DNA from 2 places in the Mesorhizobium sp. M1312 genome. Region 1 is predicted to be linked to the other one. Evidence: predicted binding sites of a transcription regulator. Region 1 holds the regulator's gene; the other holds the start of a gene.

Region 1 (4,412 bases):
GCGAACTCGCCGATCAAGATGGGCTCTTGCCGCAAGTGACGCGCCAGATGGTGCCGCTGCCGTCTTCGGTGACGATCAGCGCGCCGTCCTTGGCCACCGCCACGCCGACCGGGCGGCCCCAGACCGCATCGTCGGAGACGACAAAGCCGGTCATGAAATCCTCATACTCGCCGGTCGGCCTGCCATCCCTGAACTTGAGCCTTACCACCTTGTAGCCGGTCCTGACGCCGCGGTTCCACGAACCGTGCAGGGCCACGAAGGCGTCGCCATGATAGTCGGCCGGAAAGTTCTTGCCGTCGTAGAAGGCGATGTTGAGCGGCGCCGAATGGGCCTGCATCAGCACGTCGGGCATGGTGACCTTGCGGGCAAGGTCTGGGCGTTTGCCTGTGTGGCGCGGATCCTCGTTGTTGCCGATGTAGTACCAGGGCCAGCCGTAGAAGGCGCCGTCCTTGACTTCAGTCGCAAATTCGAACGGCACATTGTCGCCGAGCCCATCGCGCTCGTTGACGACGCACCACAGCGAACCGGTGGCCGGCTGGACGGTCATGCCGGAACAGTTGCGCAGGCCGGTGGCGAGGACCCGCCTGTTTTTGCCGTCGGGATCGAAGGCCAGCACATCGGCGCGGCCTTCCTCTGAGCCCCAGATCGCTCCAAGTGGCTTCGACTTCGCCCACGCATCGAGGCCGCCATCCGGCTCCGCTTCGACGTCCTCGGCAATGTTCGAGCCGGAGCCGACCGATAGATAGAGCGTCTTGCCGTCTGGAGAGAAGGCGATGTCGCGGGTCCAGTGACCGCCCGAGGGAATATTGTCGACGATGGTTTCCGGCTCGCCGGAGGCCTTCAGGTCACCGTCCTGGTAGGGAAAACGAACGATGCTGTCGCTGTTGGCGACATAGACCCATTGCGGCTTGTTTCCCGGCGGATAGAAGGCGATGCCGTAGGGGCGGGTGAGTTTCGTGGCGTAGGTCGATTTCTCGGCCGGCTTCGCGCTGCCCTCAACGAGACGGAATATCCGTATCTGGCCGGCTTTGCTGTTGGCGACAAACAGATCACCGTTCGGTGCAACGCGGACGGCACGCGGATTGTATATGCTGGAGGCGATCATCTCGGCCGAGAAGCCCGGTGGAAGCTGTGGCCCGGCACCTTCGGGCATTTCGGCCCGGCCGGCGCTGTTCCTTGCGGATTGGCTGACATCGGGCGCCCGCAGGTCCTGCGGCCGGAGCAGGCGTCGCATGCCCGGCCGGTCGTCTTTCCAGCCGCCGAAGGCGGCTTCGCCTGTCAGAACCCGCTGATCCGCTTGCTGGGCGAAAGCCGCTGTTGTAAGAAACGAGGCGGCTGCAATGGCCGCAAAACCGCCAGATCGGATCAACCTGTCCTCCAAAGCTTGACCCGATTCTGTGAAACCGGCTAGCTCGACGGTCGTTCCGCTTCGAGTGGTTCAGCACACGGAGAGTTGAAGCAAAATCGACCGTTTTGTCCTTCGGGCTCAGTTTCCGGCCGCGTAAAAATCGTCGTCGAGGCGCTTTTCCAGTGCGACGAGATCGGCCGGCAGCGGCAGGCCCATGGCGCGCATCTCCCTCAGCTTTTCGCGCAGCTGCTCCTGCACTTCATGCTGATCCTCGGGCTGGTTGATCATCTGCTCGAGCAACAGGCTGATCTGGGCTTTGAATGCTTCCAGCGCCATTTTTTTCTCCTTGAGGTCCCTAAAGCGTGTCGCGTTTGAAAGGATCGTGCGACGCGCTTTGATTTGGGCGACATGCATTACCTCAGCATGCGGGAAATAAGCTGCGCGGTATAGTCGACCATCGGCACGATGCGTGCATAGTTCAGCCGGGTCGGGCCGATGACGCCGAGCGCGCCGATGACGCGGGCGTCCTTGTCGCGATAGGGCGCCACGACCAGCGACGAACCCGACAGCGAAAACAGCTTGTTTTCCGAGCCGATGAAGATGCGTACGCCGGATCCTTCCTCGGCAAGGTCGAGAAGCTGGATCAGCCCGTCCTGCGTCTCCAGATCCTCGAACAAATGCCGCAGCAGCTCGATGTCGGCCTGGGCGGTGACATTTTCCAGCAGATTGGCGCGGCCGCGCACAATGAGACGCGCCGGCAGGCCGCTTTCGGCGCCGGCCCAGACCGCAAGGCCCTTCTCGACCAGATCCTGCGACAGCGTGTCGAGGGCGGCCTTGGTCTCTTCCTTGATGCGGGCGATCTCGATCCGTGCCTCGGCCAGCGTGCGGCCACGGATATGGGCATTTAGGAAGTTCGAGGCTTCGTGCAGTTGCGAGACGGTGATGCCGGCGGGCAGATCGACGACGCGGTTTTCGACGTCGCCGTTCTGCGAGACCAGCACGGCCAGCGCCTTGTTCGGCTCGAGCTGGATGAATTCGATGTGCTTGAGCGCCACCTCGTTCTTGGCGGCAAGCACGAGGCCGGCGCCGCGCGACATGCCGGACAGCATCTGGCTGGCCTCGGTGAGCATATGTTCCAGCGTCGCGCCAGAGCCGGAGGCGCGCACCTGCGCCTCAATGGTGCGGCGCTCCTCGTCGGAGAGATCGCCAAGCTCCATGAAAGCATCGACGAAGAAGCGCAGGCCGGCCTGGGTCGGCAGCCGGCCGGCCGAGATATGCGGCGCATAGATCAGGCCGAGATGCTCGAGATCACTCATCACGTTGCGGATGGTGGCGGGCGACAGCGAAGACGGCAGGATACGCGACAGGCTGCGTGAGCCGACCGGCTCGCCGTCCTTCAGATAGGAATCGACAATGCGCCGAAAGATGTCGCGCGAGCGCATGTCGAGCGACTGGAGTGCGGGCGATTGAAGCGCAGGCGACTGGAGCACTGCCGCCGCCTGGGAATTGGGATCGACTGCCTTGGTCATTTCGAGCCAAATACCTCCGGCCCAAAGATATAGACTTCGACCACGCCGGCGCAACTGGTCCATTTTCCTTTGCGCCTCTCGTCGCGTGCGGCTACAAGCCGGCCACGATTCCGAAAAATAGGATAAAAGCCTGAATGCGCCCTTCTAAACGCCAACTCGACGAAATGCGCGCCATCTCCTTCGAACGCGGCGTCTCCAAGCACGCGGAAGGTTCGTGCCTGGTGAAGTTCGGCGACACGCATGTGCTGTGCACCGCCAGCCTCGAGGAAAAAGTGCCGGGCTGGATGCGCAATTCCGGCAAGGGCTGGGTGACGGCGGAATACGGCATGCTGCCGCGCTCGACCGGCGAGCGCATGCGCCGTGAAGCTTCGGCCGGCAAGCAAGGCGGCCGCACTCTGGAAATCCAGCGGCTGATCGGCCGTTCCCTGCGCGCCGTGGTCGACCTGCAGGCGCTCGGCGAGCAGCAGATCACCGTCGACTGCGATGTGATCCAGGCCGATGGCGGCACGCGCACTGCCTCGATCACCGGCGGCTGGGTGGCGCTCCACGACTGCCTGCGCTGGATGGAAGCCCGGCAGATGGCCAGCGTCGCCAAGGTGATGAAGGACCATGTCGCGGCGATTTCCTGCGGCATCCATGACGGCCAGCCGGTCATCGACCTCGACTATCTCGAAGACTCCTCGGCCGGCACCGACGCCAACTTCGTCATGACCGGCAAGGGCGGCATCGTCGAGATCCAAGGCACGGCCGAGGGCGAGCCTTTCTCGGAGGAGCAGTTCACGGCGCTGATGGAATTGGCCAAGAAGGGCATTCAGCGACTGGTCAGCCTGCAGCAGATGGCTGTAGCTTAGCATTCGGTTCTGTCATGACACCCTCAGCCATCCTCGAATCAGCGCTCTACGTGACCGACCTCGATGCCGCGGAAGAATTCTATTCCGGCGTGCTCGGGCTCGATCTGCTGGGCAAGGTCGATGGCAGGCACCTTTTCTTCCGTTGCGGGGACGGCGTGCTGCTCATCTTCAACGCCGAGGCGACCAAGGTGCCGCCGGCGCCCGATGCCAGGCTGAAAGTACCGCCGCACGGCACTGTCGGCGACGGCCATCTCTGCTTTGCGGCAAGCGCGGACGAGATCGTGCGCTGGAGAGCGCATCTGGAAGCGAAGACGGTTGCCATCGAAAGCGAGTTCGAATGGCCGCAAGGCGGCCGCTCGATCTATATTCGCGACCCGTCCGGCAATTCGATCGAATTCGCCGAGCCAAGAATCTGGGGCCTCTGATGCATTCGCTTGATGGGCACAGAATTGTCGTAGCCAGCCACAATGCCGGCAAACTGCGCGAATTCGCCGATCTGATGGCGCCATTCGGCATAGAAGCGAAGTCGGCCAAGGAATACGGCCTGCCGGAGCCGGACGAGACCGGCACCACCTTCGAGGAGAACGCCTATATCAAGGCTTTTGCCGCCGCTAAGGCGACAGGCCTGCCGGCATTGTCGGACGATTCCGGCCTGTGTGTCGATGCGCTGGGCGGAGCGCCCGG
Region 2 (4,412 bases), on a different contig from region 1:
TTCTGCCGGCCCCATTCGGCAACCGGCAATTTCGATTTGGTCATTGTCAGCGCGAAATCAAGACCCAGATTCTCTCCCGCTGCCAGATTTTTTGTTGCCAGATTGTAGCTGGGAATGCCGGTTTCAACCTCATTTGTGGGTCGCGCCGGCACGCATGGAGGATATCATGATCATGACACGCGACGACATCATTTCGGTGCTGGGCCCGGTCGACGACGCCGTTGTCGCCGACATCGCCTCGACCGGCGCGACGATCGAGGAGTTGCGCGAGGCCCTTGCCTGGGTCGGCGCCGATGAGGCGCTGGTGAACGAGGGCCGCCCTCTGCCGTCGGCAAGGGTGGCGACGCTGATCGGGCTTCTTGAACCGCCGGACGACGACATATAGCCGGCCGTTGCGTCTAAGCAGGGCAGGGTTTGGCGTTGAGATGGGTCTTGAAGCGCGCAGGCAGACGAACCATCTCGTCCATCGGCGCCGATCGGGCCGCCCTCCTGCTTAATCGAGGATGTTACTTGCTCTAAAAAACAGAAAACAGAAAAAAGAAGGAGGAAGTGATGAACGACGTCCCATTTTCCGAGCCGATCACGCTCAAGCTCCAATCCGTCGGAGAGCGCAAGGTCGCCAGCAGTTGGGAAGCCATCGAATGCATGCAGCAATGGCCGGACCGGGCGCGCGGCCGGAACTGGCGCGCAGCCTATCGCGCCTGCCGCGACGCGCTCGACGGCTGGCGCACCGCCCGCGAGGCTCGCACCACCTTCGTCAAGGCGGCTCGCACGGCCGGACTGCTTGTCAAGGGACGTAAATCCACCTGAACGCCGCGTTCCGAGCGACTCGTACCCCTGTCTCACTGCAGCGTAATAACACCGTCCACCGCCCGCCATTCGGAGGGTTGGATCAGACGGTGATGGGCGACGCGCACGGAATGCAGCGGGCCTTCGATCTCACGTTCCCAATATTCGAGGAAATGCTTCAGCGTCGGGAAATCCGGTGCGATGTCGTATTCCTGCCAGATGAAGAGCTGCAGCAGGTCCCGATAGTCGGGAAGACGATAATGGATCTCCGCCGTCGTCAGGCCAAAGCCCTGCATCTGGAGCTGGAACTCGTTGCTGACCATGCACGTCTCCTTTCTGTCAAACATCACGCGCCGACGCGGTGGGGGCCGCCGTGGCGGCTTCGGCCGGCGCCGGCGCCTTGAGATGGGCCTGCGCCATCAAGTGCCTGCAGCGCGTCATGATCTCTTCAAAGGTGATTGGAGCTTTGGCGCTGGGCGGCTTGCGCAGCGCCGGCATGGATTCGACCGCGCAGGCATCGGAGGCCCATGACGACAGGATCGCGCGCTTTTCACCGACGTCCAGCGTCGCGTCGGCCAGCACGTCCTGTGGACGATCGAAATACCGCGCCGGATCGAACAGCCGGCTGAGATCGAAATCGTCCGGCGCCATCGAAATCGTTGGGACCTCGCGTTCCATCGCCGTCCTCCGCATGCAAAAACGCCTCCGCTTCCTCTTCGGTTCCGACCGCCGACAGGCGGTGCCGGGATCGACAACGATGTCGAAAGGTTGCGCCGCGATCTCAAGCCACATCCGACGTGTCAATTCCTGGAATAGCGCCATCATTACAGGGCGTTGGCACTCGACCACGGCGAGTGCCAAAATTTTTTCGACGTCCTCTTGAAAGCCACAAATGCCAAACTAATTCGATATGCGCGAAGCGATGCCTGAACAGGGGTCGCGCACCGTCGCATCGGCCGTTGTACCGGTCGGCTGCGAAGGGAGGTCCAAGAAAATCTGTTTGTCCTATGAGGAGAACGACATGGCGTTCCGTCCATTGCATGACCGTATCCTGGTCCGCCGCATCGAGGTCGACGAGAAGACCGCGGGCGGCATCATCATTCCCGACACCGCCAAGGAAAAGCCGCAGGAAGGCGAGGTGATAGCCGCAGGTCCCGGGGCGCGTGACGATAGCGGCCAGCTGCAGCCGCTCGACGTCAAGGTCGGCGACCGTATCCTGTTCGGTAAATGGTCGGGCACCGAGATCAAGCTCAACGGCGAGGACCTGCTCATCATGAAGGAAAGCGACGTGCTGGGCGTGATCGAATTGACCGACAAAATGCAGAAGGCCGCCTGAGCGGGGCCTGGACAAGCAATCAGTCAACGAAAAGCTGCCTATTGAAGGAGTTATCCAATGGCTGCCAAGGATGTGAAATTCCATACCGAAGCCCGCGAGAAGATGTTGCGCGGCGTCAACATCCTCGCCGACGCGGTGAAGGTGACGCTCGGTCCCAAGGGCCGCAACGTCGTCCTCGACAAGTCATTCGGCGCGCCGCGCATCACCAAGGACGGCGTTACCGTCGCCAAGGAAATCGAGCTTGAGGACAAGTTCGAGAACATGGGCGCGCAGATGGTGCGCGAGGTGGCGTCGAAGACAAGCGACGTCGCCGGCGACGGCACCACGACCGCGACCGTTCTGGCTCAGGCGATCGTCCAGGAAGGCGCCAAGGCGGTCGCCGCCGGCATGAACCCGATGGACCTGAAGCGCGGCATCGACAAAGCGGTCGACGCCATCGTCGCCGAACTCAAAGCCAATGCCCGCAAGGTGACCAGGAACGACGAGATTGCCCAGGTCGGCGCCATCTCGGCCAATGGCGATGCCGAGATCGGCCGCTTCCTCGCCGAGGCGATGGAAAAGGTCGGCAATGAGGGCGTCATCACGGTCGAGGAAGCCAAGACCGCCGAGACCGAGTTGGAGGTGGTCGAAGGCATGCAGTTCGACCGCGGCTATCTCTCGCCTTATTTCATCACCAACCAGGACAAGATGCGCGTCGAACTCGAAGAGCCGTATGTGCTGATCCACGAGAAGAAGCTCTCCAACCTGCAGGCCATGCTTCCCGTGCTCGAAGCCGCCGTGCAATCGGGCAAGCCGCTGCTGATCATCGCCGAGGACGTCGAAGGTGAGGCGCTGGCGACGCTAGTCGTCAACAAGTTGCGCGGCGGCCTGAAGGTTGCAGCCGTCAAGGCGCCGGGCTTCGGTGACCGCCGCAAGGCGATGCTGGAAGACATTGCCATCCTGACCGGCGGTACAGCAATCAGCGAGGATCTCGGCATCAAGCTCGAGAACGTCACGCTGGAGATGCTCGGCCGCGCTAAGAAGGTGCTGATCGAGAAGGAGAACACCACCATCGTCGACGGGGCCGGCCGCAAGGACGAGATCCAGGGACGCATCACCCAGATCAAGGCGCAGATCGAGGAAACCACCTCCGATTATGACCGCGAGAAGCTGCAGGAGCGGCTGGCCAAGCTCGCCGGCGGCGTCGCCGTCATCCGCGTCGGTGGCTCAACCGAGGTCGAGGTCAAGGAGCGCAAGGACCGCGTCGACGACGCCATGCACGCCACCCGCGCTGCGGTCGAGGAAGGCATACTGCCTGGCGGCGGCGTGGCGCTGCTCAGGGCGGCGAAGGCGCTCGATAATGTCTCCGTCGACAATCCCGACCAGAAGACCGGCGTCGAGATCGTGCGTCGGGCCATCGAGCAGCCGGTGCGCCAGATCGCCGAGAATGCCGGCGCCGAGGGTTCGATCATCGTCGGCAAGCTGCGCGAGAAGACCGAATTCGGCTATGGCTGGAACGCCCAGACCAACGAATTCGGGGACCTCTACGCGCAGGGCGTGATCGACCCGGCCAAGGTGGTGCGCGCCGCTCTCCAGGACGCGGCGTCGGTGGCCGGCCTGCTGGTGACCACCGAGGCGATGGTGGCCGAGAAGCCGAAGAAGGAAGCGGCCGGCCCGGCAATGCCCGCCGGTGCCGGCATGGATTACTGACGCCAGGCTTCTGAGGACAAACGACCGTGCCCGCCGACGCGAAGGCGGGCACGGCCTTGCTCGGAACAGATGCAGGTGTTGCCATGGACATGATGAACAGTTTTGGAAAGATCGCCGCGCCGACCCTTCTCAGGACCGATTTCAACTATGAAACGGAGTGCAAGACGGCGCTGGCGCCGCTTGTCGACGGATTGCTGGACGCGGTCGAATCGGCCGGCTGGGACCGTCGCAAGGCGGCCTACACGCTGATGTTCCTGTCGGCTCAGCGATTAGGAGCCGACAAGGAGGAGCGTAAATGATTGCAGCGCGGATGCGTGAGTGCCTGCGCCTGCTGAGGTGGTCGGAAACCGATTTCGCCGAAGAGGCGGGCTATCCGGTCGCTAAGGCAAAGGCCTGGCTTTACGGGCGTGAACATCCGCCCCGTAATGGCCTGGCTGGAGACGCTGGCCAAGGTGCACCGGCTGCTGCCACGGCCGAGCATGCCGCCGCAGCCGGCCGCGTTGCATTCGCTGATCGGCGCTGTCATCCCGCAGGCCGCTCTTGAGGATCGCAGCGGCCGGACAGTTGAGCCCCGAAAGGAGCGAGTTGAGCTTCCAAA

The links. The regulator HrcA, encoded in region 1, represses chaperone genes, less so after heat shock. The targets are predictions, from matches to a motif close to GTTAGCACTCNCNNNNNGNGAGTGCTAAC.
Region 2: NKH36_RS17210 (co-chaperone GroES) is a predicted target of HrcA. The motif match lies at 1,623-1,651, and genes of this name have one in related genera.

What each region holds. Positions count from the first base shown of each region.
Region 1 is NZ_JAMYLQ010000027.1:2,272-6,683, forward strand. It holds gene NKH36_RS25715 (PQQ-dependent sugar dehydrogenase) at 14-1,369, opposite strand; gene NKH36_RS25720 (hypothetical protein) at 1,487-1,684, opposite strand; gene hrcA (heat-inducible transcriptional repressor HrcA) at 1,762-2,877, opposite strand; gene rph (ribonuclease PH) at 3,012-3,728, shown strand; gene NKH36_RS25735 (VOC family protein) at 3,743-4,153, shown strand; gene rdgB (RdgB/HAM1 family non-canonical purine NTP pyrophosphatase) at 4,153-4,412, shown strand, end outside.
Region 2 is NZ_JAMYLQ010000013.1:113,264-117,675, reverse strand. It holds gene NKH36_RS17230 (hypothetical protein) at 167-385, shown strand; gene NKH36_RS17225 (DUF982 domain-containing protein) at 553-810, shown strand; gene NKH36_RS17220 (usg protein) at 843-1,112, opposite strand; gene NKH36_RS17215 (hypothetical protein) at 1,129-1,440, opposite strand; gene NKH36_RS17210 (co-chaperone GroES) at 1,811-2,125, shown strand; gene groL (chaperonin GroEL) at 2,183-3,814, shown strand; gene NKH36_RS17200 (hypothetical protein) at 3,841-4,113, shown strand; gene NKH36_RS17195 (hypothetical protein) at 4,110-4,358, shown strand.